Regions from separate parts of the Paenibacillus sp. 01T47 genome, predicted to be linked through region 3. Evidence: riboswitches for the same ligand, from Rfam matches in the RefSeq annotation. Region 3 holds a riboswitch; each other region holds the start of a gene.
The links. A riboswitch is a leader RNA that binds a small molecule or an ion and turns the genes downstream of it on or off. The one in region 3 is predicted to bind cyclic di-GMP.
Positions count from the first base shown of each region.

Region 1: another riboswitch for cyclic di-GMP. It lies ahead of AC1DOV_RS19180 (methyl-accepting chemotaxis protein); the one in region 3 lies ahead of AC1DOV_RS18310 (SpaA isopeptide-forming pilin-related protein).
Region 2: another riboswitch for cyclic di-GMP. It lies ahead of AC1DOV_RS29315 (EAL domain-containing protein); the one in region 3 lies ahead of AC1DOV_RS18310 (SpaA isopeptide-forming pilin-related protein).
Region 4: another riboswitch for cyclic di-GMP. It lies ahead of AC1DOV_RS32850 (transglutaminase-like domain-containing protein); the one in region 3 lies ahead of AC1DOV_RS18310 (SpaA isopeptide-forming pilin-related protein).

Region 1 covers NZ_JBFTPA010000009.1:137,459-145,026, reverse strand. The annotation lists gene AC1DOV_RS19200 (DUF6081 family protein) at 1-697, opposite strand, end outside; gene AC1DOV_RS19195 (prenyltransferase) at 727-1,638, opposite strand; gene AC1DOV_RS19190 (hypothetical protein) at 1,712-2,755, opposite strand; gene AC1DOV_RS19185 (HSP90 family protein) at 2,752-4,524, opposite strand; gene AC1DOV_RS19180 (methyl-accepting chemotaxis protein) at 4,687-6,444, opposite strand; cyclic di-GMP riboswitch class I at 6,530-6,614, opposite strand; gene AC1DOV_RS19175 (DUF1836 domain-containing protein) at 6,687-7,457, opposite strand.
Region 2 covers NZ_JBFTPA010000021.1:120,483-128,050, forward strand. The annotation lists gene AC1DOV_RS29300 (SDR family oxidoreductase) at 1-727, shown strand, start outside; gene AC1DOV_RS29305 (SDR family oxidoreductase) at 736-1,605, opposite strand; gene speD (adenosylmethionine decarboxylase) at 1,613-2,422, opposite strand; gene AC1DOV_RS29315 (EAL domain-containing protein) at 2,557-5,469, opposite strand; cyclic di-GMP riboswitch class I at 5,554-5,639, opposite strand; gene AC1DOV_RS29320 (metallophosphoesterase) at 5,756-7,568, opposite strand, start outside.
Region 3 covers NZ_JBFTPA010000008.1:229,119-236,686, reverse strand. The annotation lists gene flgK (flagellar hook-associated protein FlgK) at 1-87, opposite strand, end outside; gene AC1DOV_RS18340 (flagellar protein FlgN) at 107-610, opposite strand; gene flgM (flagellar biosynthesis anti-sigma factor FlgM) at 619-885, opposite strand; gene AC1DOV_RS18330 (TIGR03826 family flagellar region protein) at 994-1,410, opposite strand; gene AC1DOV_RS18325 (ComF family protein) at 1,525-2,409, opposite strand; gene AC1DOV_RS18320 (ATP-dependent helicase ComFA) at 2,406-4,649, opposite strand; gene AC1DOV_RS18315 (hypothetical protein) at 4,831-5,292, opposite strand; cyclic di-GMP riboswitch class II at 5,538-5,621, shown strand; gene AC1DOV_RS18310 (SpaA isopeptide-forming pilin-related protein) at 5,653-7,218, shown strand; gene AC1DOV_RS18305 (response regulator) at 7,384-7,568, opposite strand, start outside.
Region 4 covers NZ_JBFTPA010000034.1:30,085-37,652, reverse strand. The annotation lists gene AC1DOV_RS32850 (transglutaminase-like domain-containing protein) at 82-891, opposite strand; cyclic di-GMP riboswitch class I at 904-982, opposite strand; cyclic di-GMP riboswitch class I at 1,032-1,110, opposite strand; gene lysS (lysine--tRNA ligase) at 1,277-2,797, opposite strand; gene greA (transcription elongation factor GreA) at 2,966-3,442, opposite strand; gene AC1DOV_RS32835 (tRNA-dihydrouridine synthase) at 3,757-3,936, opposite strand; partial or broken gene AC1DOV_RS32830 (tRNA-dihydrouridine synthase) at 3,978-4,144, opposite strand; gene AC1DOV_RS32825 (helix-turn-helix domain-containing protein) at 4,203-4,415, opposite strand; gene folK (2-amino-4-hydroxy-6-hydroxymethyldihydropteridine diphosphokinase) at 4,367-4,924, opposite strand; gene folB (dihydroneopterin aldolase) at 4,899-5,285, opposite strand; gene folP (dihydropteroate synthase) at 5,347-6,195, opposite strand; gene pabC (aminodeoxychorismate lyase) at 6,241-7,131, opposite strand; gene pabA (aminodeoxychorismate/anthranilate synthase component II) at 7,128-7,568, opposite strand, start outside.

The sequences.
Region 1 (7,568 bases), on a different contig from region 3:
ATTCTCCGATCACAGTCTGTCCGTGCACCGACACGCTGCCCTCCGGCGACAAATCCTTTTCCGTCATAATGCCTAGCGCAACGATAAATTGGTTAAATTTAACCGGAACATCACGCTCTCTCCGCACTTCTTGGCCATTCACAAAAAATACGACTTCATCATTGGTGCGATTGTACGTAATTTTGTACGTATTAAATTCGCGCGCCGCAAAGTTTGTGTCTTCCTTAAACACACAGAAATATCTCGTTTTATCCGTCTCCGGCACCTTTACTCCCGGAAAAGGAAGAACGGCATATACACTTGCATATTTGTCATTTCCCGCAAAAAAGTCGAGCGCACCGCCCGTCGTGAAATCGAGCAGATTCAAAGAAACAAAACCATCATAAAGATCATCAGGCGCTGTATTTTGCGAACGTGCGCGAATTTGCAGCTCAAAGCTAATCTCACCGAATTCAGGTACAAGAACAGGTTCAGCAGAATAATACATATGCTTAGCATTATCCAGTATTTGAATTTGATCGTTCGAGCGGCTAAGCGGTGCTCTTACATACAGCAGTCCATTGCGAACAATGACAACCGCATTAGGCTCTCGGTACTGCCAGAAGGTTCCGTCTTGCAGCGGAAAACCACCGATTTTCCATACTTCCCCTTCATTTAGAATCGTATGAAAATCTCCTAAAGTCCATTGCTTCTCCATATCCATGACCTCTTTCTAAGTTGTATGTTTTAAATAAGACCTTGAATGATTAAGGCAACGATTAAGATCACACCGCATCGCATCGTTGCTTTCAGCGAGGCACCCATAAGCGGTACGTATGCAGTCGATACATTATTTGATGATAACCTGCCGTATACCAAATATAAAGGTATCGCTGTTGGCAGCGCCAGCAGCCCGTAAATAGGCAATGCTTTCACGACCACGCATAGGATAAGCGAAATATAGGCGAGAAAAAGCAAAACGCGCGAGAAAACGAGTGCTCTCTTTTCTCCCCAAACGACGACTAATGTTCTTTTCCCTGCTTGACGATCAGCCTGCCAGTGCAGGAAATGGTGATTAAACAAAATTAGGGTAGTCAAAAGTCCTATTGGCAGCGATAGCCAAAATGCCCGAGAATCTAGCTCCGAGGTTTGTACAAAATAAGCGCCTACGACAGGCAGTATGCCGAAGGAGATCAAGATCGCGACTTCACTGTAGCCTTTGCCGCGGTATCCGAACTGGATCGGCGGAGCTACATAGAAATAAGCAATTAACGCCCCAAGCCCGCCAAATACGAGCACTGGCCATCCGCTTGTTATACTAAGTATAATGCCGCAAATCGCTGCAATGCCAAATAATGCCCATGTTACGGTCGCAAAGGTGCGAATGCTCCACGTCCCTTTTGTCAAATAGCCAGAGTTGGTTGCAATTACCCCTTCCGTCGATTGAGCGGCCGTATCCGTACCGTTATAATAATCCCATAAATCATTGATCATATTAGAAAATAAATGGGCTGTTCCTGCCCCAACTATGGTGATGATAAATAATAAAGGATTGAAAATGCCGTTCCACACAAAAGCCCCCAGCGCACCTAACGCCACGGGAATAAGCATAACAGGAAGAACGCTCAGCCTGGATGCTTTCATAAATTGTTTAAACATAAGCTGCCACTGCCCTCTCTGTTGTCGATCGTTCAATTGAACCACTTCCATTTGCTATACGTCAACACATGGATTAAAAATGGCTTAGTTTTTGAACTTGTTTAAGCTTCTGTTTGAGCAGCTCGGTGCAATAATGATTTTGGTTTCTTAGATCAAAAGCAGCAGCTAATTGTTCGGTATCCTTTACAATCATCTCATACGTAATATCGCTGCTAACATTCAGCTTTCTCCGACGGTTTTTCGCATGCCACAATTGTAGAAATGCTCTAGCTGAAATCATATACAACAACCGATCCCAGCCTACTTTCGTATCCAGCGCATATTGTACGGTTTGTTCAAACCATTTGGCGGCTTTATGAATGTCGGTTGCTGTGTAATAAGCAAGGAAGCTCCCATATTCACTTAAGTAACCAGGGCCCTTTAACAAACGCGCGCCTTTTTTTGCCATCTTTACAGCTTCATCTGCTTGCTCTGTCTCAAGGAGCGGGAGAAGCAGATGGCTGTACGTATTTTGCGGAATGGATTTGCAGGTCATTCGACCATCCATAATAGGCTTCATAGCTTGCAGTCCTCGCCGATATCTGCCAACTGTAAAATGATAGTAGCCAAAGCCATTTTGCTCACAGGCGCTACAATCAGACATTCCATCTCTAGCCGTCTTGCGCCAAAGCTCATAGTTTGCTTGAGCCGACTCATGATCGCCTTGAGATAGCGCGTATCGATGAAGACATTGATAATATGGGCGCAGGCTGTGACCGTATTGTAAGCATTTTGCCTTAAAATCATTAAAGATCGAAGTGATTTGATCCGTACCAAATTGCGGAAACCGCCAAATTTGATTAACAAACCATTTATAGTGCCAAATAAGGGTGAAGCTCGAATAAGCAGCCGGATCTTTTTCAAACTGAGTTAAGCACCAGGTAAATGAAACAAGAAATCGCTCTTCATAGCCCGAATCAAGCGCTGCCTCGGAATAAGACATGCGGGCGTAATAGGAGTCTTCCTTCGTCATATGCAAATCGGCTATCCGAATAGCCTCCTCAAGCACCGCAAGCTTCTGTTTTCCCTGCGGCAAGCTCCATGCCTCGCTTCGCAATTGATCATATCGCTGCTTCATAGCTCTCGCTCACCAGCCTGACTAAGACCGATTTCCAGCACCTGCATAAACGATTTGTTCATTAACTTCAGCTCCTCAGGGCCAAGAGGATATTGACCAAGCAGCAAGGCCTGCGTATAAACGGTCTCAATGCTTAGCTTCTGCATATCCGCATTCTGACAGGTCATAGCCTGCTGCATAAGCGGATTGTTAAAGTTGTAGCAAATCGTCGCATATGGCACCTCATATAGCTCATGGATGACGACATCCACAATGTTTGCGAACAAATCATTAGCTTCATCTTTCGTTTGCTCTGCCATTCTCAGAAAATTCACTTCATCATTTGTATTGTATAAAGCGGCCAAATCCACTGGTTCAAATCGCTTTACTACGCTTCTGCATTGAAATGGAGCTAGCAGCTGATCCGAGAGCTCCAGAAAGGAAAGAATGCTTTTATGCTCCGCGGGAGTTATGGATTGGAAGACGTTCGAGAAATTAATCGGATCTAGAACTAACGCCTCGATATCCTCATCCAGCTCCGACAGCTTGCGCACAAGCTCAAAATCATGGACATAACCGCCATTAATAACCATCACATTTTGCGCTTTGGCAACGCGAGCCACTTGGCGGAATTCATCAAGCGTTGAAGATACAACGATACGTTTGTTCTGTTCCAATATTTCGCTCATCTTCATCATGCCAAATGAAGTCTCAAACGACAAGAAACGGATAAACAATCGATAAAGCTCATCATCTTCGGCAGCCATCGCTTTAATGGAAGCAGAATGAATAACAATAATTTTACCGAATAGTTCAGGGTTTGATTCTGAAAGCTGAATCATATGCTGTTTAATGTTTTCGCCAATTTCATCCTTTACGGTGTGAAAAAGCTCATTTTCCATAAATGACTCCCGAGAAGCCGTTGGTCGAAGTCCATTCGTATTCATGATACACGTAACAAAAAAAGCCCAATCCGGAAGCATATTGTTAACTTGATCGGAAAGCAGCATACGTTTCATATATACCTTATGTTTTTTCTCGGCTTGCAAGCTTACAGCATAAGGAAGAATATAAGCGACACCCTCAAGCTCACCAATTACTGATTTTAAAGGTATGGCATCCAAGAAGGTTTGATACAAGTGATCTTCGCCATAGGTGAGCGCATCACTGCTATTCATGGACCACGGAGGAGTTTCCTCGTTAATCCTAATATCTGTTTTCCCTTCGGACAAATGAATCGGAACAGGCAGGAACTGACCATAATGGCTCATTAACTCCATCACACGATCCCATTCATAATAATCCTCGTAACCCTCCTTGCATGTCAAAAACACGGTGGTGCCGATTGGAGCATCCTTCTCAAGCTTGCGAATCGTGTACGTGCCGTCAGGCCGCCCACGCCATTCTAAAGTATCGCCTTCTAGAGCGGAGCGGGTAATAACAACGATCTCGCCGCTCACTACGAAGCAGGACAGCAAACCCACGCCAAATTGTCCAATATAGTCGTCTGCTGAATCCATTTCGTCACGCTTGGAGGTACTTCCGATTTGAGCCAAAAAAAGCTGGATTTCGGATTCGGACAAGCCTATCCCATTATCGTGAACGGCAATCGTTCGAGAACCGTAAATTTCAACTGTTACGCGTGCATCAAAGCGGTGTCCAAGCCGTTTGCGTGCTGTAATCGCATCAACGCCATTTTGCAGTAATTCCCTAATGAACACGCCTGGGCTCGAATATAAATGCTTTGAGAGAAGCTCGATCATCCCTTGTAAATTAACTTGAAAGTTCATTTCGCTCATCCTGTCTCCCATAGTGGATCTGTTTTTTATTGGTCTATTCCATTCATTGATTCGGCATTATACTCGCTTATCCTTCTTTATTTGCACAAAGAGGCAGGCAGCACCCCAAACCTATGGATGCTGCCTGCCTCACTCGATTATCATTTTTGTTGCTTACACTTTGAAAACAGCTGCTTTCTCCTTCAAATCCTGTGAGGAAAGTGAAAGCTTCTCCGCAAGCGTGCGCAAATCATCGGAAATATCATTTTGTTTAACTGAAAGCTCGCTCATATGTTCCATTTTCCCATTCACTTCTGAAGACGTCGTCAATAGCTTGTCTACTGCAGACACGATATGAGACATGCCTGTTGTAATTTCACTAATTGCCGTAGAAATCTCGCTCACTTGATCTGACAGCATGCTGCTTTGTGATTCCAATGCTTGGAATGTGCTGCTTGCGGTTTCGGATGCTTGACGCGTCGTGTTAATAACATTCGCGAAGCTGCCGATCGTGCGGCTGCTTGCTGCCACATCGCTTTGTATGAGTGTCAGCTCCTTCGTGATCTGCTTCGAGATCATATCGGTCTGACTGGACAGCTTGCGGATCTCATCAGCAACAACTGCGAACCCTCTGCCATGCTCACCTGCTCTTGCCGATTCAATGGATGCGTTCAGTGACAACAAATTCGTCTGTGTGTTCAAATCCTGAATGCCATTCAAAAACTTAGCTACATTGTTATATCGTTCATTCATCGTTTCGAAAGCTTCAGTTAGCTTTGAGAACTGGTCTACTGTTTCATTTACCATCGAGACCACGCCAGCCATCTGCTGCGTGCCGTTATGAGATGATTGCTTCATATTTTGCATATCATTGTTTATGTATTCACTCGACGCAGCAATTTGCTGAGAGCTTGCTGAGATTTCTTCCGTAACTGCCGAAATGGATGAAGCATCGTCATACTGCGACAGCAACACTTTTCTGCCCAGCTCCACTTGGCCATTTACATCCTCTGATGCTTTTCGATTAATACCAATCATATTATCCATATTATTCGAAATGTGGAGCACAGATTCGCTCACTTCAAGCGTAGCTTTAATCGTTTCTCGCAGCTGATCGCCCATATTAGCCAAAGCGTGGTCAAGATCGCCAAATTCGTCAGAGCGAACGAGTTTTTCTTGACTTGTAAAATCATTATTGCCATACTGCTTAATTCTTTTTGTAATGCCTACAAGTCCTGTTCTAATCGATTGTGAGATGACAAAAATCATAATAGCAGGAAGAATAGCTAGCAAAATGACATTTATAAGCACAATAAGGTTCGCACTGGATATGTCTTTATCGAGAAGCTTCTGCGTCGCGTTAGCGTCTGCGGTCAAACGCTCGTGCATTGTATCGTTGGAATAACTTAGAATGACGGTATATACGCTTATTAGATTGCTTATGCGGAGCGATTTCTCATCTGATGATAATCCACTCACATCTGTATTCGTCACTTTCAAGTTATCTAATGCAAGCTTAAGAACATTAACCTGATTCGCATAATAAGGACCATCTTCCGTTGCAGGCGGATATTTCTTATCCATATCGATAAGCTGTTTCTCTAATTCATCGATGTTGGCAGGCATCGTTTCCAAATCCTTCATGATCAGCGTTGCATCGCTTTTGCCATTTTCAATGGCATCTACCATTAGAAGCATCACTTTCAGCAGCCTATTCGATATACCTTGATAATTGCGTTCAGCACGCTGCAATTCCTCTGAGCCTTCGACTGAGGTTGCTACTGAATGATTTTGAAAATAAATCAAAACGCCCGAGCCTACATTAAAAAGTGTGATGATTGCGGTAACAAGCAATAATTTGCTCGTTATTTTCTTCAAACTCAATTTCTTAAACAGTATTTTTGCTCTCTCTATCCTATCCTTAAAAACCATCCTGCTTGCTCTCTCCTCTGTCTCCTGAAAACAAAAAAAGCTATCCAGCCACAGGAGGCGGACAGCTCAGTTAGCTTATTATCCTTCCGGCGGTCTGGCAGCCATAGTGCGTACACCTTAGGCCCATAACTTTGCGTCCTTGTCTTTCAACAAGTTTGCCTTTTTCAGTTTGTCTATTTTGTAGTTTACAACTTAAACCAGTATAGGACTATTTAGTGAATTTGTCATCCCTTGAACCATATTTATTCTGTGGCTAAAAATAAGGTTGCATTGCAATAACGCCTTGCTAACGAATGAAAATAGGAGGTTTGGATGGAAATAACCGCAACGAGCAAAATATTTCGCACCGCTTCCCATTGTTTTTCCGTTAAATTCGGCAATCTGCTTGCAAATTGATTCGCTGAAGAGCGAATGACATGCTCTGTCAATAAATCTTGATGCGGATTTTCCTTCAAATGACCGGAAATGTCGAGCAGTTGATCGTTATTCGCATCTAGCTCCTCAAACATACTGGTATAAGATGCATATAATTCAATAGGCCCAACTAAATCGTCTGCTTCATCCTCTGGTTTCTTGAATACGATCTCAAAAAGCTTGCGTATTGATTCAAAATCAAGATTTGACTTTAAATCATCAATAATGAATAATAACGCAGCTTGGTTCAGAGAATATTTTTTCCCAGCTTTCGGACAATCGAAATAAGGTTTGAAATCTCGCTTTACCCAGTTTTGCATGGAGGTAATCGACAGATTCGAATATTCGATTAGTTGGCCCAACGCAGCAATTTCATGTAGTGAAAAGCCTTTAATCTCATTTCCTTTAATGAGCTTTTCAATAATTGGAGGCAGCAGCGTAGACATAAATGCAGGCAGTCCCGTGCCTTTCTCCAAGTCACATTGATGCGTTTTGGTCCATGCGGCTTGCAGCACTTGCAGTGGCTTCAAATTATACTTTCCGTCCAGAGCCAGCAGCAAGCAAGCCATCTCTTTTCGAGTAAGCGTAAAGGACTCCATATCGCTTCCTCCTCGCGCATTCGTCTTGCATTCCTATATTACAAGTTCATATGAACTCATCATATGCCGGAGAATGACGCTTGTAAAGGCTCGAAAATCAATGAGAATAAG
Region 2 (7,568 bases), on a different contig from region 3:
TGAAGAAACAGCCGAATTGGTCACTGCACGAGGAGGCGTGGGCATCCCGGTTAGAGTGGACCATACAGTTGAAGCGGACGTTCAGGCTTTGTTCGAGCAAATCAACAAGGAGCAAAATGGACAACTGGATGTGCTGGTCAATAACATTTGGGGAGGAGAAAAATTAACGGAATGGGGAAAGCCGTTTTGGGAGCATTCGTTAAGTAAGGGCCTGTTAATGCAAGAGCGTGCCGTAAAAGCTCATCTCATTACGAGTCATTATGGGGCTCCATTGCTGGTGAAACGAAGAAAGGGACTAATCATTGAAGTAACGGACGGAATCGATTACCGTTATCGCGGAAGCTTGTTTTATAGCTTGGCCAAAATTTCGCCTATACATCTTGCAGCGGCAATGGCAGCTGACCTTAAGCCCTATGATGTAACGGCTGTTGCTGTAACTCCCGGCTTCCTTCGCTCTGAGGAAATGCTGGAGCATTTTGAAGTAACGGAAGAAACGTGGCTTGATGCTGTGCATGGCGGCAAACCAGATGCCGAGCATTTCAGCCAATCGGAAACGCCATTTTTTGTCGGACGCGGAATCGCAGCTCTTGCAGCAAGCAGCGATTTGCTGGAAAGATCCGGACAAGTATTCCCGAGCTGGCAGCTGTCTGATGAGTTCGGCATTACCGACGTCGATGGCAGACAGCCGCACTGGGGAAATTATGCAAAGCAGCATGGTTTCTTGTAATACTTACTTTACCCGTTTACAACTTCTCCGCCGTTAATATGCAGCATTTGGCCTGACATATAACTGGAATCATCACAAGCTAGGTAGACATAGGCAGCTGCTAACTCATGCGGCTGTCCTGGTCGTTTCATCGGTGTATCTGAGCCAAAAGTGGCTACGGACTGTTCATCGAATGTCGCTGGAATAAGCGGCGTCCAGATCGGTCCGGGAGCTACACCGTTAACACGAATGCCTTGCTCAGCCAAATTCACTGACAATGCGCGCGTAAAGGAAACGATCGCTCCTTTTGTAGCGGAGTAATCAATTAACGTCGGATTGCCTTTGTATGCCGTTATAGATGCCGTATTGATGATGGAGCTGGATGCCTTCAAATGCGGCAAAGCGACGATCGTCAAATAGAACATGCTGAACACATTCGTACGGAACGTAGCCACAAGCTGATCGGATGTAATATCCTCAAGCTTCTGCTGCACATGCTGCTCTGCCGCATTATTCACCAAAATATCCAGCTTGCCGTACTCCTTAATCGTCTGCTCGATGACACTTTTGCAAAAATCCTCTTCGCCGACGTCGCCAGCTATAAGCAAACATTTCACGCCAGCTTTCTCTACAACTTCCTTCGTCTTCTCTGCATCGTCATGCTCATTCAAATATACGATCGCTAAATCCGCGCCCTCTTTGGCAAAAGCAACGGCTACCGCGCGGCCAATGCCGCTATCTCCACCCGTAATAATAGCCGTCTTCCCTTTCAGCTTGCCTGCCGCTTTATATGAATCCAATTCAAAAATCGGCAGCGGCTTCATCTCGGATTCAATGCCCGGTTGACGGTTTTGGTGCTGCGGCGGGTTAATATTTTTTTGTGATGACGATTTAGACATGAGAAAATCAGCTCCTTATATTTTTTCCATAAAAGATTTCATCCATCTCGGTCTTTAATCTTCTCGTAATTTCCTCTTGCTCTATGGTTGACAACGAATCCTTCGTATAGCCGAACAAATAGTTGTTCAAATCAAATTGCTTCAGCTTGCATTTGGTATGAAACACATTTTCTTGATAAATATTAACGTCGATCATGTCATACAAAAGAGATTCCTTCTTCGGTATGTAGTTCTGAATCGAGTTAATATCATGATCAATAAAAAGTTTATAACCATTAATGTCGCGCGTGAAACCTCTCACACGATAATCCAGTGTCATAATATCGGTATCAAATGAATGGATCAGATAGTTCAGCGCTTTAAGCGGTGAGATCTCGCCGCAGGTCGATACATCAATATCTGCGCGGAACGTGCTTATCCCTTCGTTCGGATGATATTCCGGATACGTATGAACCGTTATATGGCTTTTATCCAAATGCATCACTACGGAATCAGGCAAGGGACCCGGCGATTCTTCAAACGACTCATTGGGTCCGCCAATTACCGGCCCTTCCGATACGAGCAAAGTAACGCTGGCACCCTGCGGCTCATAATCCTGCTTTGCAATATTAAGCACATGCGCTCCAATAATATCCGATACCGTTTCCAAAATATTCGTCAGCCTATCCGAATTATATTGTTCGTCTATATAGGCGATATATGCTTCACGCTCTTCTTTCGTTCTTGTATAACACACATCATACATATTGAAGCTGAGTGACTTCGTTAAATTATTAAAGCCATGCAGCTGAATTCTTTGTTCCGGTGTAAGTTTCAAGCGCACATCCTCCTTTTCAATAACTACTATTTCCTTTTACCCAAAGACCGATGCGGCAAAACTTTTATGTTGCACAAAAAAAGCATTTCACGCCCCGGTTTTACCGAATGTAAAATGCTTTTTCCATCTCATTTTTAATTATGTTTTTTCAATTCCTTAATCCGGAGTATCGGATCTCCCACATACACCTGTGTTTGAGGAAGCATGCCATCACGCTGCTTAATGGCTAGGAAATTAAGCGTATTGACGAGCTCATCCTGCTGCTTTTCTTTTAATTGAAATTGCACACCATATTCATAAATGTCTTTGCCCAGTTCATTGTACCAAACGATAAATCCGAATAGCACATACATTTGATCAAGAATTTTCGTCTTAAACATCAAGAGAATATCGCTGTTAACGGGCAGCTTCACACCGACTATAAACCGGAGCCCGCCTGGTCCGATGTTTCGAACAAACACCTCTGTACTCCCAAGCTTCACACTGCTACCTTTGAACATCGTAATGGTCATCTCTGCCAATAGACAATGCTTCAAATCGATTCGAAAGCTTTTTCTCCGATTAACGAGCACCTCTTTACTTGGCATAAATAAAGCAGGCTCTTTACAAGATCTTCGGCTCAAAAGTTGTACGATGCTGTCCGGCTCTACAGGACGACTGAAATAATAACCTTGGATTTCATCGCATCGCTGCTCGCGTAAATAGTTGAATTGCTCCTTCGTTTCAACGCCTTCAGCCACCACCTGCATGCCCAGCTCGCCAGCCAATTGAATAATGCATTCGATAATGCTTTTATTTCTCCGATCCGTCATCAACTCCTCGATAAATGACCGATCAATTTTGATCGTATCGAGTGCCAAGCGCTTCAATAAATAAAGAGAGGAATAGCCGGTTCCAAAATCATCAAGCGATACTTTGATTTTTCTTTTCTTCAGCTCCAGCAGCAATTCAGTCACCGCATTCTCATTGCTAATAAAAGAGCTTTCCGTTATTTCAATTTCCAATCGATCTTGGGAAATTCCTGTCTCCTCGATGATCTGATCGATGGTATGCAATATATTTTGCTGAAGAAGCTGCTGCACCGAAAAGTTAACCGACAGCGTAACCGAAGGCAGGCCTAAGCTCTGCCACCGTTTATGCTGCATACAGGCTTCGCGAAGCACCCATTCTCCTATCGATACAATAAGCCCCGTTTCCTCTGCGATCGGTATGAATTCAGACGGAGCAACCAATCCCCAATCCGGATGATTCCAGCGCAGCAGCGCCTCAACGCCAACAATTTCCATCGTTTGCGAATGTACGCGAGGCATATAATGAAGGAACAGCTCTCCTCTTTCCTGCGCTTTACGCAAATCATTGCTGAGTGAAAACAATTTGAATGATTGCACATTTAAAGAAGCGGAATAGCACTGTGATTGGTTGCTGCCTCTGGACTTCGCATGATAAAGAGCCGCATTCGCGTTTTTCATCAACTGCTCCACCGAGCTCCCATCGCCAGGCGATTGACTGATTCCAATACTTGCAGTTACATTCAGCTCATATCCTTCTATCAAAAATTGCTCATTGATAAGCTTAATAATAGTAGCTGCCATATCCTTGATTTCGTTTTGCTGCTTTACATCAGCTATAATAATTGCAAATTCGTCTCCGCCAAGTCGGAATACGGTTTGGCCATCACGTAAATTGCTCATCAATCGAAAGGCGATTTGTTTCAGCAGCTCATCCCCAATCGGATGCCCAAGCGTATCATTTACATATTTGAAACGATCCACGTCAATCAGCATGATCGCCAGCCTCTGCTTAAAATACTCGCTTACCCTTAGCTGCTTATCTAGCTGGTCTTCAAACATTCTGCGATTTGGCATCTCCGTTAAATAATCGTGGTAAGCCAAATATTGATTTAATTCCTCAGCCTTGCTTCGATCCGTAATATCAAGGACTACGCCAACGATCGCTTGCTCACCCATATTTGACACTTGATTATAGTGCACTTCGCAATGAATATTCGTCCCATCTTGTTTAATGGCTCTGTGGCAGAAATTAGATAAAGACTGCCCCTCCTGTAACTTCGTTAGCTGATTAACGACGGCTTCACGGTCTGAGGGATGAATCGTCTGTATAATATCCATACCGATCAAGGAGTCATAACCGAACATTTTATTGAGCTGATCATTTGAATAAACGAAGTTGTTTTTCTGCGCGACAAAAATACCGACAATGGATTGCTCGACAATACTGCGGTATTTTAATTCGGTCTCAGTCAACGACTGCTCAATCATTTTTTGCTGCGTAATATCCTTGGCAATGCCGTAGACACCGATAAGCTTTTTATTAATAATGATTGGAATATTGGTCACATTAAATTCGACCGTTTGCCCTGTTCTCGTAATGCCTGTCGTATCATAGTTTTGAGGATTCAGCGTCTTGACCGTTTGCTCAAAATATTGAATCGTTTTATCCAGCGCTGCGGCATCTACAAATTTATGAAAACTATCATTAATAATTTCCTCTTTCGTATATCCAAAAAGTTGCTCAAGCACTGAATTGCATGACAAAAAACGCCCTTGTGCGTCTAAAGAAAAGACAGCATCAGGATTGTTTTCAAATATCGATTTATAAAGCTGCTCTTCTAGTGTGAGGCGATGCTGTATTTTTTTATTTTCCGTAACATCCTGAATCATGCCTATCGTCAACAATATCTCGTTTTCGGCATTCCGTATGAACGTAATGTTTTCCACCACATGTCTAACTTCACCGCCCTGACGAACGATTCTGTACTCGGAAACGCTTTCCTTTTTTGATTCAATTGCAAGGTGGAACTGCTCATTAACGCGCTCACGATCTTCGGGATGCACGAACTCAAAAAATTGTTCAATCGTCATCGAGAAATCAGATTTCATACCATATATTTCGAACATTTGATTCGACCAGGATGCTTCTCTGCGAATATGGTCAAACTCCCAGTATCCTAAATTAGCTAACTTTTGAACAATATTAAAACTACCAACATTAACATTGCCATTAAAACGTTTAATCATTTGTTTCATTGCTAAATATCCCCTCTTATTCATAACGTAGGCGGTAACCTGAAGTTTTTAAGGAGAGGATATAGGTATGTTATCACTCATCCTTTTGGCAACCCAGCCACCTTTGGAAATTTCCTTTAGGCCTGTTGGCTTTGCGTCATTGTCTTTCGACAACTTTGCTTTTTACTAGGACTTTTTACATATACCAGTATTCCATATTATTCCGATATATACCATAACCAATTTCATAATAGGTCGAATGATGTAGAAAAACCTCCCATTTTGGGAGGTTTGGTATATTGATGATTTACAATCTAGGATCGATTTCCTTCTCTTTGGCAACCTCAAACAAAAGATTCGCAACAGCCGCTTGATATCCATCGTTTTCCGGGGCAATTTCAGCAAAAGGAATCGCAAGCATATGCTGTCCTAGCCGGTACTCGTTAAATGATGTACGAAGCTTTTGCGTAATATTTTTTTGCTTGATGAGCTTATTGTACTTGTGCGGAAATCTATAATCATAACCGTAAATAATAGACATGTATTCCTTATTGCGCACTTTCATATAGGGAACCGTGTACGGCTGAGGCATCTCCGGCTTAATCACGACACCTTCCATATGATTGTCTACCGTAAGCGTGTAGAAATATTTTTCTGCAAGCTCATAGCTCTCCTCATCAGACAGAACAAGCGTGATGAATGGATCGTCAGAGAGGAAACGATACATCTCCGAGGTTTTCCACGCTGGCAGCTGCTCGCTTCCGTCTACGTATACGATCTTAAGCAGCGAAAATGGCTTGTATTCAAGCTCCCCAGCCTCGGCATACAGCTCCAGCTGCCTCTTATACGTTTCATATGCTTTGATATGCTCATCAATTGGCCTGTTTTTCTCAAGAATAGAATGAACATGTTTAAAGTTTTGGTAGACGGCTAGGCCATATTTCTCATTAATAGCCCCTTTGCTAAGGTGAAACTGATCCTTTTCAAAACCACTTTCCTTGAAATCATGCGCAAGCTTTCCGAACGCTTCCTCGAATCCATTCGCCTTCAGGAAAGCAAGCTCTGTCTCAAGCCCCTTCTCAATTGGCTTAAACTGCTTTTCGATGAGACCTTCTCCCAGCGCCTCCCATGGCAAAAGCTCGCCATCCAGCAGAAGCATCGATATATCGTTTTCCTTCATGTAGCTTCCGAATCTTTGCAGCAGTCGCTCATAAACAGCGGTTAGGTCAACCTTATTTATTTTGTACCCATTGCGGCTCACTGCAAAACATTGCTCGATATCTGCATGCAAATAAACATTGCAGCGTGATCCCATATATTTGGGCTGCAGCACGACCTCTTTAACACCGCGCTCCATAAAATAGTTCAGCCCTTTCCTCAGCGATTCCAGCTCACCCGCCGCTTCATCCTTATCTGCAGGAGACATGGTTCCTGAAATAAAGTTAATTTTATTGCGCGAGCAATACTGCAATCTGCGGGCTTCATCATCATCCAGCTCCTGCAGCGATACTTTGCGTTCCTCTTTGAAGAGAGCAGGAAGCTCGCCTTCCATGCCGGCTATTGCCGATTTCTGTGATTTGAAAGTCGGCTTCACCGACAGAGAAACCGAGGTTAGCAGATTGCCGTGAACTGCGCCTGAATCCAAATGGATTTTATTTCTGATCCGAAATGCTTGTTTAGCAGCCACATGTCCAAAAACATGATACGGCTGGTTTCCTGCTGCATCCCGCTTCAGAAACGCAAGCTGTGCTTCAATCGGCGCCGATCGGTCGAGTCTAAAATTGCGCTGATGACGGATCGAATTCACATCCAGCTTGCCAATATATTTGTTCTCGCATGGCGCGTGAGTCACATAATAGGATGGTCCTGATTTTCCTACCATTCTGTAGAAAGGCTTCGACAGCGATACGAGATGATTAAACTTCTGAAGCAGCTCAGCATCGCCTCTCAGCACCTCAGTCGAATCGAAGTAGGCATGCAGCAGCTCCTCTTCCACACCTTTGATTTCACCACGCATATATTTATGGACGAAGTTTTCATGATTGCCAAGCACAAACAAAAACTTATCCTGATTCGTATATAGGAAATCAATGATTTCCTTAGTGCGGCTTCCCTTATCG
Region 3 (7,568 bases):
AATGTTGTGTCCAGTTGTATTCAGAGCAGACTGAGTAGTGAATAAGCTGCGCCTTGCCGTTTCTAAGCCATGAAAAGTGGATGCCATCGTATATTGTCCTCTCTTGTTACGTTTTCATATTAAAGCGGCCATTACGATTTAAGGCCATGCCTTGAACAGCACGATGATAGGTCGCTTCTTCCTCAGTCGGACCAAGCAGCAAATCTTGCGTAAAATGCAAATGCTCCAGAGTCATCCTTACGAGCTGTTGATTGAATTCGTTAATATCTTGAAGTTTCTTAAGTGCTGCCGACAGCTCATTCCATATCGCCTGAAGCTGCTGCTTCTCATTCGCTTGGTATACAGCCTGTATGAGCTTCTCCATTTTGAACGAACGATGGGCAGTCAGCTTCTGATCAAGCATATATTTCCCTATCAAAAAGATACGCTGCTGCTCCAGTTCCATGATCCGCTGAAGACTCTTCTTCTCTTTGCTTGAAATATACGAGAGCGTCTCTACTTGGTTCACTGTAATAGCCGACGTCTTCGCGTTGCCGTATTCAATTAGCTGCAGGTGCTCGTCTAAAAGCTCTTGCAAAATCACGATGATTTGCTGGATGTACTCATTCATTTAGAGGATTACTCCTTCAGGAAGGGAAGCAGCTTCTCGGCTATCTTGCCAGCTTCCACATGATAGTTGCCTGTTGCTACCGAACGCTTCAGCTGCTCAATATGTTCTGTTCTGTCCGCTCCGCTTGCTTTGCTTGTCGATAGCAATTCCTTAGCTGCAGCAGAGATTTGGACTTCGTCCTTCTGCTTAGCCTTGTCTGTCCCGCCTACTCTGGACTCCGAATGCTTCTGGTATGGATTAAGTGCTCCGATACGATTCGTCTCATTTATTTTCATTGTTTACCCACCTCATTATTTACAGGAACTAAAAAAGCCGATTACCTTTACAAGTATTATCGGCTTCAGTCAAGTGAAATTTTATAGTCAACAAAATTTTAAATTAAATCATTTATCTTTGTATTTTTCTAATCCTTTATAAACACCCGTTGGATTATACGCACTCTTTAAATCTTCTTTCCTCGATATATCTTGGAACATTTGCTTCTTGTCCTTCTCGATACGGAAACGACAATTGTCACATAGTTGATGTTCACGAATCAGCGTTCCGCAGGATTCACAAGGGTATGACATATTTGGTGCATTCAAAATAGAGATGCGTCCCTCGCGTATGAACTTCGTAATTTGCTTAATCGAAACGCCAGTAGCATCCGATACCTCAGTTATAATTGAGCCTCTAAACTCACGCAAAAAGTTTGCGCAAAGCTCATACTCTTTATCAATATCTCGCATGCAAGATGGGCACACGTCTCTAAAGTTTTTTGCAAAAAGCTTACCGCAGCGAGGACAATTATCTAGGTTCATCGCTCTGAGCCCTCCTTTTTTTGTAAAACCATACTAGCTATTAGTTACATTCTAATCGATAGCACTAACTTTTTCACTATGAATCTAATTATTAGATCTATCAGCCTAGCTGGATTATGAACGAGCCCAGGTCAAAATATAGATATCGAGCGGAAGCTCCACATAACGGTGCAGAGCCTTAGAGCAGGCTTCTGCCGTGCTTCCAGTTGTGTAGATATCATCGATTAAAAGTATACGAATAGCTCTATCGTATAGATGCTTTTTGCTATGGGATTCAGAGGCTAATAAGCTCAAATTGTTCGTATTCACTTCAAAAAGAGATTGCGTATCGCGCATTCTTTCGGAGCGCGTTTTGAAGCTCTGCTTCTCTGAATGTCGCGAACGAATGAGCAATTCCATAAGCGGCAGCTGAAAACGCCTCGCGATGTGGCTGGCGAGCTGCTCCGCTTGGTTGAACCCCCGATCTGCTGCTCGTTCTTCACTTACAGGAACGTAGGTAACAGCATCCCAGCAGTCTGCTATCGATATTTTTGGTTTGCGGCTGCTGCTGCTTGCCACGATAGACTGTTGAATAATTTCAAAGGTCATCGCCTCGAATGCAGGCAAGAGCATGTCCCCGAGCAAAGGAGCAAGCCGCTCATTGCCCCTATATTTGTACAAGGCGAGCATCGCTCGCATGGCTTGATTATAATGAACCGCGCTGCGGTTGCATATGAATGCGCTATGCGGACGACGTATGCAGTCTTCGCATGGGATGCCGCGCCCGCATCTACGGCAGGCGATGCGGGTCAGCCATGGTATTGCGGAGAGGCACGCTCCGCAAAGGGATTTGCGAAGCTGGGTCGTCAGCTTCACGTGGTTGTAGCTGCTCGCGCTGCGAGCCTCGCTTTGCGGTTTGCCGCATAGGAGACATGCGGCAGACGTTGGAGCGAGCAGCTGCGCGGATGTGGTGAAAGCGGATTGCAGACGCTGCAGCCATGCTCTTGGCGAGACGTTCATTTTGGCGAGCCTCCTTTTGATGCGGGGAGCAAGTAGCCTTGCTTGCGAGCCATGCGGTTCATCGTTTGAATATGGCGTACCGCCTGCAGCTGTGGTCGATTGCGATCATGGCTGCAAAAGTACACACGACCGAATGGATCATCCGCAGAGCGGCCTGCTCTTCCAGCCATTTGAACCAGTGAAGCCTCGTCAAATAACCTTCCGTCCGCGTCGAGAATATAGACATCGCTTTTAGGAATCGTTACGCCCCTCTCTAGAATGGTAGTTGTGACTAGAACTCGTATATCCCGTGAGCGAAAACGCTGCACCTTCTCCGTTCGTTCTTCATCCTGTGAAGAGGTTGCCGCAACAACAGCATGTGAAAGAGCAGCACGCAGTAAAGCCGCCATAGGCTCGGTTTGAGCAATTTGCTGCACGAATACAAAAAGCTGGGCACCGCGATCAAGCGATGACCGCATGGCTGCTAAGAGCTTTGACGGCAGCTTGCGGTGCTGGAGCATCTGCTTTACTGTAGGCGTTTGTAGAAGCTTGGGTACGGGAAGCGGATGACGATGATAACGAACAGGTACTCTTGCATGAGGGAGCTTCCCGCGTTTTGCTGCTCTTTGCAGCTCACTAGGCGGCGTAGCGGACAGCAGCAAACGAGCAGCACCTGGCGCACAGCTCTTGTCTGCTGCAAAATGCAGCAGCGGGTCACCCGCAAAAGGAAACGCATCCAGTTCATCAACTACAACGAGATCAAAGCCTTGATAAAATCGCATCAGCTGATGCGTAGTCGCAAGCGTAATATCTCCGCTTTCCCAGCGCTGCTCACTACCACCGTATAATGTTACGACTGAAGCCTTAGGAAAAGCTCTCCGAATACGCGGGTCAAGCTCGATCACCACGTCACGGCGCGGTGTGGAAATCAGTGCCTTTCCACCGCGCAGCAGGACAGACTCCACAAGCGGAAAAATCATCTCCGTCTTGCCCGCTCCTGTTACAGCCCAAAGAAGAAACTCTCTCATCTGGCGCTGCTTGTCCAGCTTTGATAAAGCCGCATCTATCGGCGGCTTTTCCACAAACTGCAGCGCCTTAGCTGCTGCAGCTGTCTGCGCAGGGCTAAGCCCCCATTTATCAAGCCGCTGTTCATACGTCAGCGGCCTCAACCCCTTACCAGAGCCGCGAACCGTCGTCTCTGCCCAATTCAACCCCGCGCGCTGCCCCGTAATAAGCAGCTCACATTCCCGGCTTCGCCCCATCCCAATGCACGCCATGCAATAGGCGCAGTGCCTCCCGCACGCTGCACATGCCGTGCGGTGCATTTGCGCCTCGCCGCTCCCACAGCGCAAACAGCTGCGCTCCCGCCTGCGGCGCCCCAAAGCGTCCAATCGCCCGCCACCCACGGCGGCTATTGATCCGCTCAGGCGCACCTGCCCGAGCAGCGAAGCAAGCTGGAGCAATTCTCTCCAGCTTGACGCGGCACCGGGACAGCTTGCGCTAGACAACAGGGCGTGCGCCTCGCTTCGCAAAAGCGCACGTCCCTGCAGCATACCCGCGGCAAGCTTCGCTCCTGCCGCAAACTCTCCCAGCTCTTCAGCGCTATAAACTCCCGCCTCCTCGCCACCCACACGCTTAGCGCTGCTACGCTTTTCACCATTATTCGCAATCGCTTCTCCTCCGATTTCCCCAACCACAGCGCCCCTTACCTTCTCCCACCTCTCCACTAAACCAAAAAGCCTCTCTATCGCCAACGCTCCTTTCCGCTTCCCTCGGCTACCCAAAAAGCGCCAACGACTCCCCAAACTAATCTTGCCATTATGAACTGCTTGCTCTACTCCACCACTGTATTTCCGATAATTTCTCTCCAGCTCGCTAGATTTCTGATTACTACTATTCAACCCGCCAGTTGCTGCATCTCCACCCGCCCCATCAGCTTTTGCTTCCTCCGCACATGCCGCCAACAGCTCAATCGCCTCATAATCAGCATTCCGTCCCCCCTCATTTAAGCTTTTACTCGCGTTATTTCTGCCGCCATTGCCACGTTTTATAGCCGCATCCCAAAGCTCCACTGCAATACACGCATCCCCGAGCGGCAGTTCTTCTTTTAGCAGCCATCCCTCCTCTGCGATCTCGTTGTTCAAGAATCCCGCTTCACCAAACGCTCCATGCATCCAGAAGTATTTATCCACCATTGCTTTGATAGTCAGTCGAGCCTGCCAGCATCCATTCACTTTCACAACATACAATTGTGCCCTCATCTCTATTCGCTCCCTTGACACTTTATAGAACTAATTTCATTATTCATCTGTTAAGTTAAATACAGCCTCTCCCTTCCCAGACAAATTGCAAGCACTGTAAACAAAAAAAAGCACACCCAACAACGCATTTGCGTTATTGAGTGTGCTTCACTCCGACTATTTCATTACCGTAGAGTATATACTAAAATGGCATTTTCGACAAATCTGTCGGATTTTGCAAATCAATTAGCACCGCATGATCGGAAAGCGACACAACTCCTTCTGCCTGGAGCAGCCATAGCAGCTGAGTTCCATCCACACCCTCTGTTTGAGAGCGCTTACCGTCTTCGCTTCCAGACAACGGGTTAGATCCATTAGAGTGAATCCTGACCTCATCGCCCCTTCTAGCTAATCGTTCAACAATAGCCAGTGTCTCCTCTGTAACCCCTTGATCTACGATCGTCAAACGAACGTTTTTCCCCATTCGCCGAGAGAAAGAAAACAGCGAACGTACATACCATTCCATATTGTTTTGCTGAACGTCAGCTACGAGCACATAATGCTTGCTGGATTGCTGGCGCCCTCGCCAAATTCGATACGCCAGATGCACCGACAATGCAGCCAAAGCATAACAGCCAATAACAAGAAGTAGAAGTTCAAACATGGCGGCCACCTCCTCTTTGTGACACTATATGCCATGAAGAGCCCACTGGTTCCGCAATCAAGGGACAAGGTGACAAAATGTGTGTTATGCCAAAATTATATCCTGCTTTATGCTGATTATTAGTCATTTTCTGACAAAGAAACACCCTTGAGCAATTTCCAATACATGTTATCATTTTAATATGAAAGCATGCATATCTAACCGGTGCACGCATATAGAAAGGGAGAGTGGATTTTCACAATCAAAATAACTAGGGAAGCGATGAAGTATAATCTACAATTGGACACTTGGATTATATGGAGCTAGTAGTGTAACCGGCCCTCTTGGAACCCCACTACGTATCTAAGAGGAGAGTGAAAGATGCGTTATTTTAGGAAAAAAATCAGTTTAGCCCTGGCTCTGTTATTAATTTTTTCGTTGTCGCTTAGTTCCATTGCCATGGCCGAAGGTGATAGCAATCAAGGTACGAATGCTGCGGCACTCGTAGATGAGAATAGCTGTCCACAGTACTCATCAGATCGCAAGGATGTCATTGCCACGCATTCCAATATCGTAGTCAATAATAACGGAACAGCTACCGCTACGTTCCAGACGCTAAAAGATTGTGTTAGAGTCAGCTTCTCCGGCTATGAAGGCCCTGCTGACTGGGCACCTGGACCCGGCGATACAACCATTCCATACAACAAGCAAACATTTTTTGAGGGACAGTCTATTATATATCCAAAAGCAGGTACTTACTCCGTTACGATTAACATTCCAAAATGTTTGCCTTATCAATTAGATATCTATAGCGGAGATTTAATTAAAACATTAGGTCCCGGCGCTCATGGTGACAAAATTTTAGCATGGAATCTAAAGCTTTCGAACAGCTGTACGGGCAGTATCATCATCAATAAACATTTAAATGATGTCGAGGGCGCTCCTCATGCAGGCATTACCTTCGAGCTTTGGAAAGACGGTAAATTAGTCAAAAGCGGTGTTACCAATAGTGACGGTATTTTGCAATTCAACGAATTACCTATCGGTACCTATACATTAAAAGAATTAACCTTAGATGGCTTTACCACCGATTTAGTGGCTACCCAGCAGATCGTAGTAACCACAGATAACTCTGTGCAAAAAGCAGTTATCAATACGGCTAAGCTCAAACTTGAAACAGCCTGCTCCGCCGATCCAAATAAAACAAGAACATGGAAAGTAAGTAACGAGAGTAACATCGAGGTTTCTTATTCATGGGAAATTCCGAATTCCACTCAAACAGGAAACGGCGTAATACCTGGAAAAGGTTCCGTAAGCTTTTCAACAAATACGGAGCTCGTCAGCCCAACTGATCCACAAGCTGTACCTAATACGCTGAAGATCCATTGGGGCAAGGAGAAGGAGCTTTCACTTGTGAATGAAGGCGAAACCTGCTCTACGCCTACTCCAACACCGTCATCGACACCTGAGACTACACCTACTGCTACACCAACTCCTACACCTGAGACTACGCCTACAGTTACACCAACTTCTACACCTGAGAGCACGCCTACAGCTACACCAACTCCTACACCTGAGAGCACGCCTACAGCTACACCAACTCCTACACCTGAGAGCACACCTAACACTACACCACCTTCCACACCTGTGAGCACGCCTAACAACACACCTACTGCTACAACTACGGTAACGACAACACCTACATCGTCACCTGAAGCAACACCAATTGTTGAAATTGATGATGAAGATCCACCTGTTGGAGGAGTTACTGAAGGTGGAGAAGGCGAGCCGCCAATCGATCCTGTTGTTGCTGTAGATGAAGATCAAGTCCCGCTTGCTACTCTGCCAAAAACAGGCGAAAGCAGTCCGGTTCCTTATTATCTCATCGGGGCATTTGCCCTTTCAGCGGGATTCATTTCTCTTCGCAGACAAAAACAAAGAAAATAGTTAAGATTATATGTTTCACCACGCACTCTTAGGCTGGTTTTATACAGCTTAGGAGTGTTTTTCTTTAACACAGGCACTGCAAGGCAACTTTATATGCAAACAAAAAACCCCGTATCAACCGATACGGGGTTTTGCTCGATATGTAAGTAATGATCAAAAAGGCTACTACAGTGTAACCCATCCATATTTGATCGATTGGATAACAGCTTGCGTACGGTCATCAACTTCCATCTTTTGCAAAATGCTGCTCACATGGTTTTTAACCGTCTTTTCGCTAATGAATAAAAACTCTCCAATGAGCTTATTGCTCTTGCCCTCTGCCATAAGCCTTAACACCTCTGCCTCACGGC
Region 4 (7,568 bases), on a different contig from region 3:
GTTGCTTCGCTTCCTCCTCACCTATATTGAAGAAAGACATAAAAAAACGAGCTCTGCGATTTCCGCAAGCTCGTATAACTTCTAATATGTTTTTGTAACTGTATATTGAGCTGCATCCTTGATAAGCTCATACTTTTTCTTGCCCTTCTTTAGACCCGCATCAACTGTCGTATCAATCGTAACCCATTTCCCATCCAAGTACACTTCGTTCCAAGCATGATAAACATCCACATAAGTAGATTGTCCCATCAAGAGCTTCGTAGGGATATCCACGCTCCGCAGCATTGCCGCAAACAATGAAGCGTATCCGTAGCAGATATCCTTTCTCGATTTAAATGTGCGATCAATATTGGGGAGGTAATCAACTGACAGATTAGCAGCTAATTGATTATCATAACTTACATTCGTAATAATATACTCGTAGATTGCCTTTACTTTCTCCATATCCGTTTTTTTATTGCTCGCTAATTCTTTTGCCTTGACGATGGCGCTGCTCGCATTCGACCAGTCAATGTTCTGGATGGAATTCAAGTACAAAACCTTGTTGTCTTTCAAATCAAGCGTCACCGTTTCTTTCTTCGCCAGTTTGTATTTGTTGCCTGTTGTATTCTCTAGAACAGATATCGTATATTCGCCATTGCCAAGCTGCAATGGAAACTTCTCAGCTGTTTTTCCGCCGGTTAGATTATATGTATAGTTTGATGCGCCTTTTGCGATCATAAGCTTCGTTTTCACTTTAGTGTTCACTGCATATTGTACGGAGACAACACCTTTATCTAAATTCCCCGTATTGAGCCAATCAGAAGAGTCCGCTTCATTTGCCTGAACGACCGTTACATGGATGGATGCAAAAAGAACAAAAGCTGCGATGACTAACATAAATTTACGCATGAATATACTCCCTTCGGTAGCTGGCTGCCATCTTACGGAAGGCCCTTTAGCTTTGCGTCCCTACCTTTCGATAGGTTTGCCATTATCGTGTGAAGCGCTATGTGATGAATTTCCCTATAAAAACAAAAAAAGCCTGTTCATTCGGTAGCTGGCTGCCATCTTACGGAAGGCCCTTTAGCTTTGCGTCCCTACCTTTCGATAGGTTTGCCGTTATCGTGTAGCGCTTTATTAGTTCTATTCTACCATATGAATCTAGCAAATCAATAGATTGTACTACAATATCAATCATAATTTGAATGTTTTTAAGGATTGTTGTTGCAAATTCTCGATATTAGAAAAAAAGAACCGTTGGCTGCTAAAAGCCAAACGGTTCCTTGTTTCTTTCTTATTCAGCAGAACGCTGATCTCTCATATGAGGGAACAACAGTACATCACGAATAGATGGAGCATCTGTTAGAAGCATGATCAATCGGTCGATACCGATTCCTAGTCCGCCTGTTGGCGGCATGCCGTATTCCAGAGCGCGGATAAAGTCTTCATCCATCTCATGCGCCTCGTCATTTCCATGCTCACGCTCAACAAGCTGCGACTCGAAACGCTCACGCTGATCAATCGGATCGTTAAGCTCCGTAAATGCATTAGCATGCTCACGTGCTACGATGAATAGCTCAAAACGATCGGTGAAGCGTGGATCTGCTTCGCTCTTCTTAGCAAGCGGCGAAATAGCAACCGGATGTCCTGTAACAAAGGTTGGCTGAATAAGCGTGTGCTCACCGAACTGTTCAAAGAAAGCGTTGAGAATATGACCAAACGTCATATGCGGATCAACGGCAACTTTGTGTTCTTTCGCCAAACGATGGGCTTCCTCGTCGCTCATTTCCACGCCGAAATCTACGCCAGTCGTTTCTTTGACAAGCTCAACCATGCTGACACGGCGCCACTGAGGTGTCAAATCAATTTCTTGGCCTTGATAAGTGATTTTCGTTGTTCCAAGAACCTCTTGCGCAATATGTGCGATGACATTCTCTGTCAATGCCATAATATCCTTGTAATCCGCATAAGCCTCGTAAAGCTCAATCATTGTAAACTCTGGATTGTGGCGAGTCGAAATCCCCTCATTCCGGTATACACGGCCGATCTCATATACTTTCTCCAATCCGCCTACAATCAGTCGCTTCAAATGAAGCTCGATTGCAATACGCATGTAGAGCTGCATGTCCAGCGCATTATGATGCGTTTCGAAAGGGCGTGCTGCAGCACCGCCTGCAATGGAATGCAGCGTTGGTGTTTCTACTTCTAAATACCCGCGGGAATCTAGGTAGCGACGCATGGATTGAATGATTTTGGAACGAGTAATAAAGGTTTGTTGGACGTCGGGATTCACGATAAGGTCAACATAACGCTGACGATAACGAAGCTCTACGTCTTTCAAGCCATGATATTTATCAGGCAATGGAAGAAGCGACTTTGTCAAAACTTCAATATCACGCGCTTTGACAGAGACTTCGCCTGTATTCGTTTTGAATACAACGCCTACTACGCCAATGATGTCACCGATATCCAGCAAGTCAAAAGCTGCAAACTTATGCTCTTCAACGGAATCTTTACGAACATAAATTTGAACCTTGCCGCTCAAATCTTGAATCGTAGCAAAACCCGCTTTGCCCATGCCGCGTTTCTGCATAATACGGCCAGCAATACGCACTTCAACCGCTTTTTCTTCTATTTCTTCTTTGCTGAGCCCTTCATAGGCTTGTACAATATCTTTGGCGTTATGAGTGCGTTCGAACTTTCGGCCGAATGGATCCACACCTAACCCTCTAAGCTCGTCCAATTTGTTTCTGCGAATTTGCAAGAGCTCACTTAGCTCCTGCTGTTCATTGTTTTCTTGTTCCACTTCTTTCATCTCCTTGATCATTCGGCAAAAGCAAGCAGCTGTCACCGGATTCATGCAGCAAAATCTCGTTTCGCAATAAAATATAAGCAATGTATAGACCTGTAATATACGTTCTTATATTTTAAACGTTCAAAAAGCTTCCTACAAGGAAGCTTTTTGAACCGCTCATAGCAAACATTATTTTTTGATATCGAGAATTTTGTATTGAATAATGCCGACTGGTACGCTAACTTCGACAACGGTGCCTTTTTTCTTGCCTAAAATCGCTTTACCAACCGGGCTTTCATTTGAAATCTTGTTTTGCAAAGGATCGGCTTCCGCTGTACCAACAATGGAATAATCCATTGTGTCGCCATACTCCATATCCTCAACCGTTACGATCGAACCGATGCTCACGGTATCAATATCAATATCGTCATTATTTATAATACGCGCATTGCGCAACATTTTCTCAAGGGTAAGAACGCGGCCTTCGATAAATGCTTGCTCATTCTTCGCATCTTCATATTCCGAGTTTTCGCTTATATCACCATAGCCAATTGCTACTTTAATACGTTCAGCTACTTCACGACGCTTGACCGACTTTAGGTTCTCTAATTCATCTTCGAGCTTTCGCAGCCCTTCTTGAGTCAGAATGATTTGCTTATCGTTCATCTTTCCGATTCTCCTGTCATGTGACTAATTTTTCATACCTTGTATGAATTCACTGTTACCTAATATATTACGCTTCTTATTCCTCATACCAACTGTTGTTTGAAGCGCTCTTGATGTCTTCGTTAGATTATATTGCACGATTATATTGCAAAGTTACCCTGAATGTCAATCAAAGCCAGACGACCCATTGAAACCGTTTCATTTCTGAAATGTAGAGCAGAAGCCGCATGATAGCGGCTTTTGTCGAATGGTGTCGGCTCGCTCCCGTTACAGGGTAAATCGCATAACCGATCTATTTGTATTTTAGTAAGCGTCTACTTCTGCAGAACCCGCTTCTTTGCTGAAACAGCACTGACAGCTTGGAATTCTTCGTCCTCTCCAAGCGAGTGGACGTAGTTTTCCAAAATCGCTACCATCGGATCACGGCCTGTATGTTCGAGCAGCCTTTTTGCATCCTCTGGTGAGAAAACGTCGCCATTCCCAATTACGGGAATCGATACCGCTACTTTGACATCCTTTATAATGTCCCAATTAGCCTTACCCGTATACTACCATGCAAAATGGCCTTGTCGCTTACCATCTCCGCACATACAAGACCCGTTCCAAACTCCTTGGCAATTAATCAAAGGCAGGATAGCACACGCTTGCCATCGGCGCTAGCACCACTCTGTTCTTCATTTCGATGCCACCGATTTTCAGCATGTCACTCCTTCCTCCTCTTCTAACTGCTTATTGTTCATGTCTTGTGTACCAGACAGCACTATTCACGGTTATCAGACATTAATTCCTCATAGCTGATTCCGAGCGTCTTAGCGATATGATTTAATAACTTCGTATCCGTCTTTCTTGTTCCTCGCTCCAATGAGCCAAGAACGGCCACCGATACGCCAAGCTCCTTGGCCAGCTCCTGCTGAGTATAGCCCTTCAGCTTTCGAAAGGCTCTGACGCGCTGCGCCAATTGATTGTTTTCCATAACGTAATGCCTTCCTTTCCATCCAGAAGCGCTGCTTCAGATACTGCGCTTACCTCGGACTGCAGCCGATGTGTTTGATCCAAAACATCATGCAGCGGAACGAGAACGAACGACCGCTCCATCATACGCGGATGCGGCAAAGTTAATTCCTCTTGATCCATTCTGACATTATCGTATAGGAGCAGATCAAGGTCAATGGTTCTCGGTCCCCAACGAATTTGTCGAACTCTACCGAGCTGCTGCTCGTACTCCAAAAGCTGACGCAAAAGCATTAATGGAGATAGTGTCGTTCGTACAGCTAATGCCATATTGATAAAGGGCGGTTGCTCTGTGTAGCCTACCGGATCAGTCTCATACATGCCTGACACTCTGCTTACCACGATGCTCGGGTGCGCATCGATGAGGCTAATCGCTTCCAGCAGCAGTTGCTCACGGTTTCCCATGTTAGATCCTAAAGCAATATATGCCTCTGCCTGTGCGCCATCAAGCGGGAATTGTTCGTCCATCATTGTCCCGCTTTCTGCGCAGTTCTACCGTTACTCCGTCAAAATGGATATCAAACGGCGGGTTTGGCTTCGTTACTCGAACCGTCACTTCATTTACCATAGTATAAACTTCCAGTACTTGCGATGCAATGTGACCTGTTAAAGCTTCGATAAGCTTAAACGGAGGGCCCTCTACAATCGTTTTCGTGAGAGCGTGGATTTCTGCATAATTCACCGTACTGTTCAAATCATCGGTTAACGCCGCTTGCTCCAAATCCATATTGAGTTCAACATCCACATAATATTTCTGGCCTAGCTTGTTTTCTTCAGGAAATACGCCGTGGTAGCCGTAAAACCTCATCCCTTTGATCATCATTTTATCCATTATAGTCACTCTCCTAACGATGTACCTTATTTAAAATAAGAAATGGCATTCAACAACACAATTAATGTCGATATAAAATGGCGTCCGTCATAAGTGCAGTACGCTTAATTGCACGCACATCATGCACACGTACGATTTGGCAGCCGTGCGCAATGCCAAGAGCAACCGTCGCAGCCGTTCCCTCAACAAGCTCATCAACAGGCAGATTCAGCGTCTGCTTAATGAATCGTTTACGCGAGGTACCAAGCAGCACCGGATATCCAAGTGCATGCAGCTCGGATAGACGGCCAAGCAGCTCCAGATTATCCTCATAGGTTTTGGCAAAACCAATACCCGGATCTAGCCAGATTTGATCTTCAGCGATGCCAGCCGTTCGCGCAATGCTTACACTGCCCTGCAAATCTGCAAGTACATCGGGAACAAAATCATTATAGTCTCTCGCATGGCGGTTATGATTGATGATGACAGGACAAGCATATTCAGCTGCAACTGCGGCCATATTAGGGTCACCCTTAAGCCCCCAAATGTCATTAATAATATGAGCACCCGCCTCTAGCGCATGCCGTGCAGTCTCAGCTTTGTATGTATCGATGGATAAAGGGATGTGCGGCAGCGCCTTACGCAATGCCTGAATAACAGGAAGGATACGCCGCAGCTCTTCCTCCACTCCCACCGGTTCAAATCCTGGACGTGTCGATTCACCGCCAATATCAATAATATCAGCACCTTCCTCCACCATCGCTTTCGCACGGGCAAGAGCCGCATCCACACTCGTATAGCTCCCGCCGTCCGAGAAAGAATCAGGTGTCGCATTCAAAATGCCCATAATCAACGTACGCCCGCCTAGCTCCAGCCTCGTTCCGCTGCCAAACTCATATGCTCTTTTATAGAAATTTGGTTGTTGATCCATTGTTAGACCGCCATCCTTCTTCTTAATGTTACATGATTATAGAGCTTAGATAGCTCCAGCATCACCGTCAATTGTCGTCTGTCGGTAAAGAGTAAGCAATTGCTTCGTAATAGACCCTGCTTGACCGTTGCCGATAACTCTACTCACCCCGCCAGCTTCTGATAACAGAGTAACGGGAACGAGCTCCTGAATGGAATTGGTGAGCCATATCTCGTCGGCCGTTTGCAGCTTCTCCAAGCTATAAAGGCCCTCTTCGGTTACATACCCTGCACTGCCAGCCAGCTCCAGAACTCGCTCGCGCGTTATGCCCGGCAATATGCCGGTGTCCAGTTCAGGCGTATATACAACATTGTCCTTAGCAAAAAACAAGTTGCTCACGATTCCCTCCGCCAACCATCCTTCTCGGCTGAGCATAAGACCCTCGGCCCCAGGCGCAGCACCACTGGCAAGCAGCTCTCGCTTAGCAATAATATTGTTCATATAATGGAGAGACTTAAAGCGAACCTCACCCTCAGGCGTATTCCTCCTTGTCTGCAAAAGCCGCAGCTCCCGTCCGCGCATATGAACCGCATCATTAACCGGCGGCAAAGCCTTTACAAGCATTAACACATTCGGCTGTTCATAATCTCCTGTCGGCAACCCTAGCTCAGCTTCGCCTGCACTGACGGTTAGTCTTATATAGCCATCTTTTAATTCATTCGCTTCAAGAAGCTCATTAAAGGAGCTGCGCAGCTCCTCCATATTAGGCGTGTACTGAATTCCTAGCTGATCACAGCCTGAGCATAACCGCTTCATATGCCTGTCTAGTAAGTAAGGTTTCCCCTCATAGGTGCGGAAAGTCTCGAACAAACCTATACCGTACAAAAAGCCGTGATCATAAACTGAGATCACGGCTTCGCTCGCATCCATTACGGAGCCGTTCAGTTCGACCTTCATCGCACTGCGCCCGTCCGATTTTGCAAGAAATTACGAAGCATCGTCAAGCCATGCTCCGTTATAATGGACTCAGGGTGAAATTGCACCCCTTCAATTGCATATTCCTTATGACGCAAACCCATAATTTCTCCTTCATCGGTTTCCGCTGTTATTTCCAAGCAATCAGGCAGCGTTTCACGGCGTACGATAAGAGAATGATAGCGAGTAGCGGTAAAAGGTGATGGCAAACCTTCAAACACAGATTTTCCTTGATGATAAATGGCAGACGTTTTGCCGTGCATCAACTTCTCCGCACGTACCACTTCCCCGCCAAATGCTTGTCCGATCGATTGATGACCAAGACATACGCCAAAAATCGGGATTTTACCTTTGAAATGCTCGATTAGAGATAAACTAATGCCCGCTTCATTCGGTGAACACGGACCTGGTGATATTAG